DNA from 2 places in the Delftia sp. GW456-R20 genome. Region 2 is predicted to be linked to the other one. Evidence: predicted binding sites of a transcription regulator. Region 2 holds the regulator's gene; the other holds the start of a gene.
What was found. The regulator FNR, encoded in region 2, switches genes on or off when oxygen is low (the NO sensors DNR and NnrR bind a similar motif). The targets are predictions, from matches to a motif close to TTGATNNNNATCAA.

Region 1: a site for FNR is predicted at 1,858-1,871, ahead of A4F85_RS13860 (FeoA family protein). Genes of this name have one in related genera too.

What each region holds. Positions count from the first base shown of each region.
Region 1 covers NZ_LWCN01000004.1:1,911,809-1,916,068, reverse strand. The annotation lists gene A4F85_RS13875 (amino acid permease) at 1-751, opposite strand, end outside; gene A4F85_RS13870 (Lrp/AsnC family transcriptional regulator) at 890-1,360, shown strand; gene A4F85_RS13865 (YkgJ family cysteine cluster protein) at 1,385-1,705, opposite strand; gene A4F85_RS13860 (FeoA family protein) at 1,905-2,246, shown strand; gene feoB (ferrous iron transporter B) at 2,243-4,189, shown strand; gene A4F85_RS13850 (hypothetical protein) at 4,204-4,260, shown strand, end outside.
Region 2 covers NZ_LWCN01000004.1:1,311,356-1,315,615, forward strand. The annotation lists gene A4F85_RS11260 (sulfite exporter TauE/SafE family protein) at 1-149, opposite strand, end outside; gene hemN (oxygen-independent coproporphyrinogen III oxidase) at 155-1,537, opposite strand; gene fnr (fumarate/nitrate reduction transcriptional regulator Fnr) at 1,700-2,419, shown strand; gene A4F85_RS11275 (hypothetical protein) at 2,501-2,788, opposite strand; gene A4F85_RS11280 (FixH family protein) at 2,968-3,282, opposite strand; gene ccoG (cytochrome c oxidase accessory protein CcoG) at 3,340-4,260, opposite strand, start outside.

The sequences.
Region 1 (4,260 bases), 600 kb from region 2:
AGAACACCACCAGGCGCACCATGGTGGAGCGGAAGGCGCTGGTGACGGCGCGCTGCGGGTCCTTGGCTTCGCCGGCGGCCACGGCGATCATCTCGATGCTCAGGTAGCTGAAGATGGCGATGATCACGCCCACCCAGGTGCCCCACAGGCCGTTGGGGAAGAAGCCGCCGTTGTTGACGTAGTTGGCAAAGCCCACGCCGGCCGGGCGGGTGCCGAACACCACCCAGGCGCCGACCACGATGAAGGCCACGATGGCGATGATCTTGATCATGGAGAAGCTGTACTCCACGGCGCCGAAGGCCTTGACGCTCATCATGTTCACGCCGATCAGCGCGCCCGAGAAGATCACCACCCAGGCCCAGCGCGGCACCTCGGGGAACCAGTAGCCCATGTACAGGCCCACGGCCGTCACCTCGGTGCCCACGGCCAGCACCACGCAGGCCCAGTAGGCATAGCGCACCACGAAGCCAGCCCAGGGGGCGATGTAGTGCTCGGCATAGGCGCCGAACGAGCCCGAGGTCGGGTGGGCCACCGTCATCTCGGCCAGGCAGCCCATCAGCAGCAGCGAAATCACCGCGCCGATGGCATAGCTGATCAGCACGCTGGGCCCGGCGAAGCCGATGGCAAAGCCGCTGCCCAGGAACAGGCCGGTGCCGACGGCACCGCCGATGGCGATCATGGTCATCTGTCCGGCAGACAGCTGCTGTTGGAGTCCGGCTTCGCGCTGGACGATGTCTTCGAAGGCTGGCATGGGTTGTTGTCTCCGTTGCTGTGGGGGGCTTCGGAGGCGGATGCTAGTTACGGCCTTCGCAGGGCGTTTAGTAGTTATCCCTAAATGCGCTTGATCTTGGATAAGTTATTCTGTGAAACATGAATTCATAGGTGGTTTATGTCAATCGAGATCGACAGAACGGACCGGCTGCTGATCCGCGCCCTGCAGGACAACGCGCGGCTGACCTCGGGCGAATTGGCGCAACGCGTGCACTTGTCGCAATCGCCGTCGTGGCGGCGCATCAAGCGGCTGGAGGATGAGGGCGTGATCACCGGCTACCACGCCGCGCTGAGCCGGCGCGCCATCGGCTTTGGCGTGCTGGCCTTCGTGATGGTGGGCATAGACCATCAGAACGAGGAGTCATCGCGCCACTTCCAGGAAGCGGTCTGCGCCATCCCCGAGGTCGTGATGTTCCACGGCATCTCGGGGCCGGAGGACTTCCTGCTGGTCGTCGTGGCGCGCGATCTCGATGCCTATTCGGACCTGCTGCTCACCCGCCTGCATCGGCTGCCCGGCGTGCGCCAGGTGCACACGCATTTCTCGCTGCAGGAGTTCAAGGGGCAGCTGGCGGGGCTGCCCGTGGAATAACGGCTGGTGGCGCCTGGCTGGTTGCTACAGCAGGCCGCTGTCCAGCGCCTGCATGCCATGGCGCACGCGCACGCGGTTGCAGGCATCGCTGCCGGCCGCAAATTCGCGGCAAGGCGAGGGCCGCCACTCGTAGATGCCGCAATGGGCCTTCTCGCCCACCTTGCCCACCAGCGCTGCGCAGCGCGGGCGCGACCAGTCCGTGCCGCGCATGCGGCAGGTGTGGTCGGTGACTTCCTCGATCAGCCCGGCCGGCACGCGGCCGCCATGCTCCTGCGACTCATGCACGGAAAAGTCCACGCGAAACGACGCGCAGCAGGCGCCGCAGCTCAGGCAGGGATGGGTCATGGCGTGGGCAAGCAGGTGCAGGTGCGGATCGTGGGAGCGCGATTGTCGCGCGCACGCGTGCGGGGCGCCTGGAACCGGCCAAAAACCATGACGGCCATTTGGCAAGACCCTGCCTCTTACTCCGATACCATGCGCGGGCTTCCCACGGGGATTCGATCAAAATCAAAATGAGAATAAAAATCAGTTGATACAACACGCCATGCATTCGATGAATCCCGGGACGGACGCCACGGCTCCGTCCGCACTGTCCGCGCCTCCCAGCTCTCCAAGCCCGGCCACCGCTGCGGCCATCACCCTGGATGCGCTGCCGCGCCAGGTTCCGGCGCGCGTGGTCGAACTCCATGCGGCGCGCGATGCCGTCGAGCAGGAACTGCTGCTGCGCCTCATGGAAATCGGTTTCCTGCCGGGCGAGCCCGTTCGCATCCTGGCCGCAGGCTTTCCGGGCGACGACCCGCTGGCCGTGCGCGTGGGCCAGGCCACATTCGCACTGCGCCGCCATGAGGCGGCTCTGGTGCGCGTGGCGCCGGAGGCGGTGGCATGAGCGCGTCGTCCTCTCCCAAACTCATCCAGCCGCTGCAGCCTGCCCAGGGTGGCGGCGGCGGCAGCGGTGATTCCGCACTGCGCCTGGCCTTGCTGGGCAACCCCAACTGCGGCAAGACAGCCTTGTTCAACCTGCTGACCGGCGCACGCCAGAAGGTGGCCAACTACGCGGGCGTGACCGTGGAGCGCAAGGAAGGCTGGCTGAGCACGGCCAGCGGCCGGCGTGTGCGCTTGCTGGACCTGCCGGGCACCTACAGCCTGCACGCCCACAGCGAGGATGAACGCATCACGCGCGACATCGTCTCGGGCCGCCACGCGCGCGAGGCGCCTCCCGAACTGCTGGTCTGCGTCACCGACGCCACCCACCTGCGGCTGAACCTGCGCCTGGTGCTGGAAGCCCAGCGCCTGGGCCTGCCCATGCTGCTGGTGCTCAACATGAGCGACATGGCCAGGCGCCAGGGCATCGATATCGACCGCGAGGCGCTGTCACGCGCCCTGGGCATGCCCGTGCTGTCCACGGTGGGCGTGCGCCAGGACGGCGCGCGCGAACTGCTGCAATGGCTGGACGGCCCCGAAGCCCGCGCCCTGGCAGCGCCGCAGCTGCAGGCTCCGGCCCGCCCGGGCGATGCGCGCGAGCAGGTGCTGGCCCTGCACCAGCAGGTGGCCAGCATCATGGCCGACTGTGTCAAGGAGCCCGTGGTGGACACCCGGCGCGACGACCGCATCGACGCCGTGGTGCTGCACCCGCTGTGGGGCATGCTGCTGCTGGCGGCCACGCTGTTCCTGATGTTCCAGGCCGTGTTCAGCTGGGCGCAGCCGCTGATGGACGGCATCGAGGGCGGCGTTTCGGCCGTCTCGGCCCTGGTCAACGAGCACATGCCCGAAGGCGCGCTGCGCAGCCTGCTGGCCGACGGCGTGATCGCGGGCACCGGCGCCGTGCTGGTCTTCCTGCCGCAGATCCTGATCCTGTTCCTGTTCATCCTTGCACTCGAGGACTCGGGCTACCTGCCGCGTGCCGCCTTCATGCTGGACCGCATCATGGGCAAGGTCGGCCTGTCGGGCCGCTCCTTCATTCCGCTGCTGTCCAGCTTCGCCTGCGCCGTGCCCGGCATCATGGCCACGCGCTCCATCACCAGCTGGCGCGACCGCCTGGTGACCATCATGATCGCGCCGCTGATGACCTGCTCGGCGCGCCTGCCGGTCTATGCGCTGCTGATCAGCGCCTTCATTCCCGAGCGCACGGTGGGCGGCATCTTCAACCTGCAGGGCCTGGTGCTGTTCGCGCTGTACGTGGCCGGCATCGCCAGCGCCATGGCCGTGGCCGGCGTGGCCAAGTTGGCAGGCCGCAGCGCCGGACCCACGCCGCTGCTGATGGAACTGCCCTCCTACCGCTGGCCCAGCCCGCGCAGCCTGGCCCTGGGCCTGTACGAGCGCGCCATGATCTTCCTGCGCCGCGTGGGCGGCATCATCCTGACCGTGAGCATCGTGCTGTGGTTCCTGGCCAGCTACCCGGCGCCGCCCGATGGCGTCACCGAAGCGGCCATCCGCTACAGCTTTGCAGGCCGCATCGGCGGCTGGCTGGAGGTGGTGCTGGCGCCGATCGGCTTCAACTGGCAGATCGCCATCGCCCTGGTGCCCGGCATGGCCGCGCGCGAGGTGGCCGTCAGCGCCATGGGCACGGTCTATGCCCTGTCCGCCGCCAGCGACGAGGCCATGGCCGAGCAACTGGGCCCGCTGATCGCCCACACCTGGTCTATGGCCACGGCGCTGTCGCTGCTGGCCTGGTTCGTGTTCGCGCCCCAGTGCATCTCCACGCTGGCCGCCGTGCGGCGCGAGACCAACGGCTGGCGCTATCCGCTGTTGATGACCGGCTATCTGTTCGCGCTGGCCTACCTTGCCAGCTTCATCACCTACCGCGTGGCCATCGCATTGGGCGCGGGCTGAAAGGAGCACGGACCATGTGGCAAAACATCATCGTGGGTCTGATAGTGGCCCTGGCCGGCGTGTCTCTGGTC
Region 2 (4,260 bases):
TGCAATCCATGCACGGCCACCACCTGCGAGCCGCCGCCCTGCCCCGCCCCGCCCGTGACCACGCCGCAGGGCGCAGCGCACATGGCAAGGCAATGGGGCCCGCCGACGAGCCCCATGATCAAAGCGGTCCAGAGCAGCGACAACAGCATGGGGCCTAGATGATCCTCGAAAACCGCGCCCGGTTCTTGTCCGCCTGCAGATATCGGTCAAACAGCATGGCTACGCCGCGCACGAAGTACCAGCCCATGGGCGTGACCTGGAAGCCCTCGTCGCTGATCTGCACCAGGCCCTTGGCCTGCAAGTCCTCCAGGGCCGCCATCTCGGGCGCGAAGTACTCGCGAAAGCCCAGCAGCCAGGCCTGCTCCATGGGCTCGAACAGCACGGCGCCCTGACACATGATGGCCATGATGACGGCGCGGCGCACCAGGTCGTCGCGCGACAGCGCCAGGCCCCGCACCACGGGCAGGTGGCTGGCGTCGATGGCGTCGTAGTACTCCTCCAGCGTCTTGGCGTTCTGGCTGTAGCTGGCACCCACCTTGCCGATGGCCGACACGCCCAGCGCAATCAGGTCGCAGTCGGGCTGGGTGCTGTAGCCCTGGAAGTTGCGGTGCAGCCGGCCCTGGCGCTTGGCCACGGCCAGCGAGTCCTCGGGCAGGGCGAAGTGGTCCATGCCCACATAGACATAGCCACCGTCCATGAACGCGGCGATGGAACGCGACAGCATGGCCAGCTTGTCGGCCCCCTGGGGCAGATCCTCGGCCGCAATGCGCCGCTGCGGCTTGAAGCGCTCGGGCAGGTGGGCATAGGCATAGAGCGCGATGCGGTCGGGCCGCAGCGCGTTGACCTGGGCCAGCGTGCGCTCGAAGGATTCGGGCGTCTGCTTGGGCAGGCCGTAGATCAGGTCCACGTTGATGGAGGCAAAGCCCAGCTGCCGCGCGGCCGCCACCAGCTCGAACACCTGCTCGGCCGGCTGCACGCGATGAACCGCGATCTGCACCTGTTCGTCAAAGTCCTGCACGCCGAAGCTCAGGCGGTTGAAGCCCAGCTCCTTGAGCACGGCCAGGCGCTCGACGCTGACGGTGCGCGGATCGACCTCGATGGAGTACTCGCCACCCGGCTCCAGCTTGAAATGCTCGCGCAACAGGCCCATCAGCGTGCGCAACTCGTCGTCGGAGAAGAAGGTGGGCGTGCCGCCGCCCAGGTGCAGCTGGCTGACGGTCTGGCCCTTGCCGCAATGGGCCGTATGCAAGGCCATCTCGCGCGCCAGGTAGTCCAGGTAGACGGCGGCGCGATCGTGGTGGCGCGTCACGATCTTGTTGCAGGCGCAGTAGTAGCAAAGCGACTCGCAAAAGGGCACGTGCACATACAGCGACAAAGGCGTGGCACGCGCTGCGGTACTCGATTTGCGTTGTTGCAGCGCCAGGATATAGTCCTCTGCACCAAAGGCCTCGACAAAGCGGTCGGCGGTAGGGAACGAGGTGTATCGGGGCCCCGGTACGTCAAAGCGACGCAGCAGCTCTGGGGTGACAGCGGTCATGGGTTTTTTCCTCTAATACCTCGACTGTGCCGCAGCACATCGGTCATGTCCTTGACTCATATCAAGAGTTGTTTGAGGGACTGCTGCGACAATTTGATCCAACTCATCGCAATCCACGAGGTCACCGCCGGCACGCTGTGTGCCGCTGATGTTTATCACTCCATGAACCTTCAGACCATCAAAGCCTCCTGCTCCAACTGCAACCTGCGCGAACTGTGCATGCCCATGGGCCTGGATGCCGAGCAGATGCAGCGCATCGACGACATCGTGGCCACGCGCCGCAAGGTCAAGCGCGGAGGCCTGCTGTTTCGCAACGGCGAGACATTCACCTCGCTGTACGCCATCCGCACCGGCTTCTTCAAGACCTGCGTGGCCACCGAGGACGGACGCGACCAGGTCACAGGCTTTCAGATGGCCGGCGAGATCATCGGCCTGGACGGCATCGTCAACGACCACCACACCTGCGATGCCGTCGCGCTGGAAGACGCCGAAGTCTGCGTCATGCCCTTCGACAAGCTGGAAGACCTGTCGCGCGAGGTCACGGCCCTGCAAAACCATGTGCACAAGGTCATGAGCCGCGAGATCGTGCGCGAGCACGGCGTGATGCTGCTGCTGGGCAGCATGCGCGCCGAAGAGCGCCTGGCCGCCTTCGTGCTCAACCTGGTGCAGCGCCTGCATGCGCGGGGCTTTTCCAAGTCGGAACTGGTGCTGCGCATGACGCGCGAGGAAATCGGCAGCTACCTGGGCCTGAAGCTGGAGACGGTGAGCCGCACCTTCTCCAAGTTCGCGGACGACAACATCATCGAGGTGCGCCAGCGCCATCTGCGCATCCTGGACACGGAGGCGCTCAAGCGCATCGTCAACAGCCAGCAGTGCCAGTGAGGCCGCAAGGGCGGCAAGCATTCATCCGCCAATGAACAAGGCCCGCGACAGCGGGCCTTGTTCATTGCAGCGGGCTCTCGCTCAGTCCCGCCCCAGCCCCTGCATGGCCAGGTCCGGGTCGGGCTCGGAGACCACGCCGTCGTTGAGATCGCGGGCCGATCGGCCCAGCATGGTGGTCATCAGGCTGGAGAGCATGGTCACGCCCCAGAAGGCGAAGAAGGCCAGCGTGTAGATGCCCTGGCGCGACCAGCCCAGGTCGCCGAGCCAATGCAGCTCCAGCGGGTCCACAAAGGCAAAAACCAGCATCTCCATCACGGCGGCTGCCAAAAAGGCAGGCCAGGCAATCCACATCCAGCGTTGGGCCAACATCAGCGATCTCCTTGTGCTGTCGAGGGGGCGCCTTCATTGTGCGCCGCGCCAACGCATGGCGCCAAGCCCCGCAGCGCCCTGCACGCCTGTAGGAAACCCTCACCCGTCGCGCATGCCGGAGATGCGATCCGCCATGCAAAAAGGCCGCGACTGCGGCCTCTTGCAGGGGTGCACGGCGATCAGCGGTCCGTGGGGTGATCGTGCGCGGGCGTGGCCGCATGGTTGCGGCCGGTGACGGCGGGCGCCATGCTCTTGGGCACTTCGCGCACGCCATCGGCACGCTCGTTGATCGTGATGCCGTTGCGGTAGTAGTCGGGGTCGATCACGGGATCGGCGCCATTGATGGCGATGATGGCCGTGATCACGGCAGCGACCACCACGGCCGCCGGGCCGGCCACCACCAGCCAGACATGGCCGAACTTCCACCAGGGCTTGCCGGCGTCGGGGTGCGAGGGAGCCTGCGCGGGCGCGGACACTGCGGGACTGGAAGACATGGGAAACCTCTTTCTTTCAGGCGGCAGGCGCGGACCGTGCCACGCCTGCCAGGAACATCACCGGGGCACCAGGAAGACGGCCTTTTCGGACGCGCGTCCCGCGCCCGAATGCACGGCATCGATATCGAAGAATACGGTGTGCGAGCCCGGCTCGGCCGAACCGTAGGGAATCTGCAGTCGCGCCGCAATGCCGCGCGTCTCGGCCGGGCCGACCTCGACTTCCTGCTCGGACGCCAGCTCCAGCCCATCGAGGCCATGGGCGCTGATGCGGTAGCGCTGGGCCTGCTCGGTGGCATTCATGATCTGCAGGCGGTAGACATTCTCCAGCTTGCCGCCAGCCACGATGCGCGACAGCGAGGCGCGGTCGCGGATCACGTCCACCTTGACCGACTGGCGCAGCGCCAGGCTCACGATCATGGCCACGCTCAAGCCGATCAGCACGGCCGAGTAGATCAGCACGCGCGGACGGAAGATGCGGCGCAGCACCTGGGCACGCCGCCACAGGCCGGCCATGGCGTTCTGCGTGGTCAGGCGGATCAGGCCGCGCGGGTACTCCATCTTGTCCATGATGGAATTGCAGGCGTCTATGCACAGGCCGCAGCCAATGCATTCGTATTGCAGACCGTTGCGGATGTCGATGCCCACGGGGCAGACCTGCACGCACATCTTGCAGTCGATGCAGTCGCCCAGGCCCTGGGCCTTGTAGTCCACCTTCTTGGTGCGCGGTGCACGCGGCTCGCCCCGGCCCGTATCGTAGCTGACGATCATGGTGTCCCGGTCGAACATGGCGCTCTGAAAGCGCGCATAGGGGCACATGTACTTGCAGACCTGCTCGCGCATGTAGCCCGCGTTGCCATAGGTGGCAAAGCCGTAGAACAGCACCCAGAACATCTGCCAGCTGCCCTGCAGCGCCAGCAGCTCGCCGCCCAGCTCGCGGATGGGCACGAAGTAGCCCACGAAGGTGAAGCCGGTCCACAG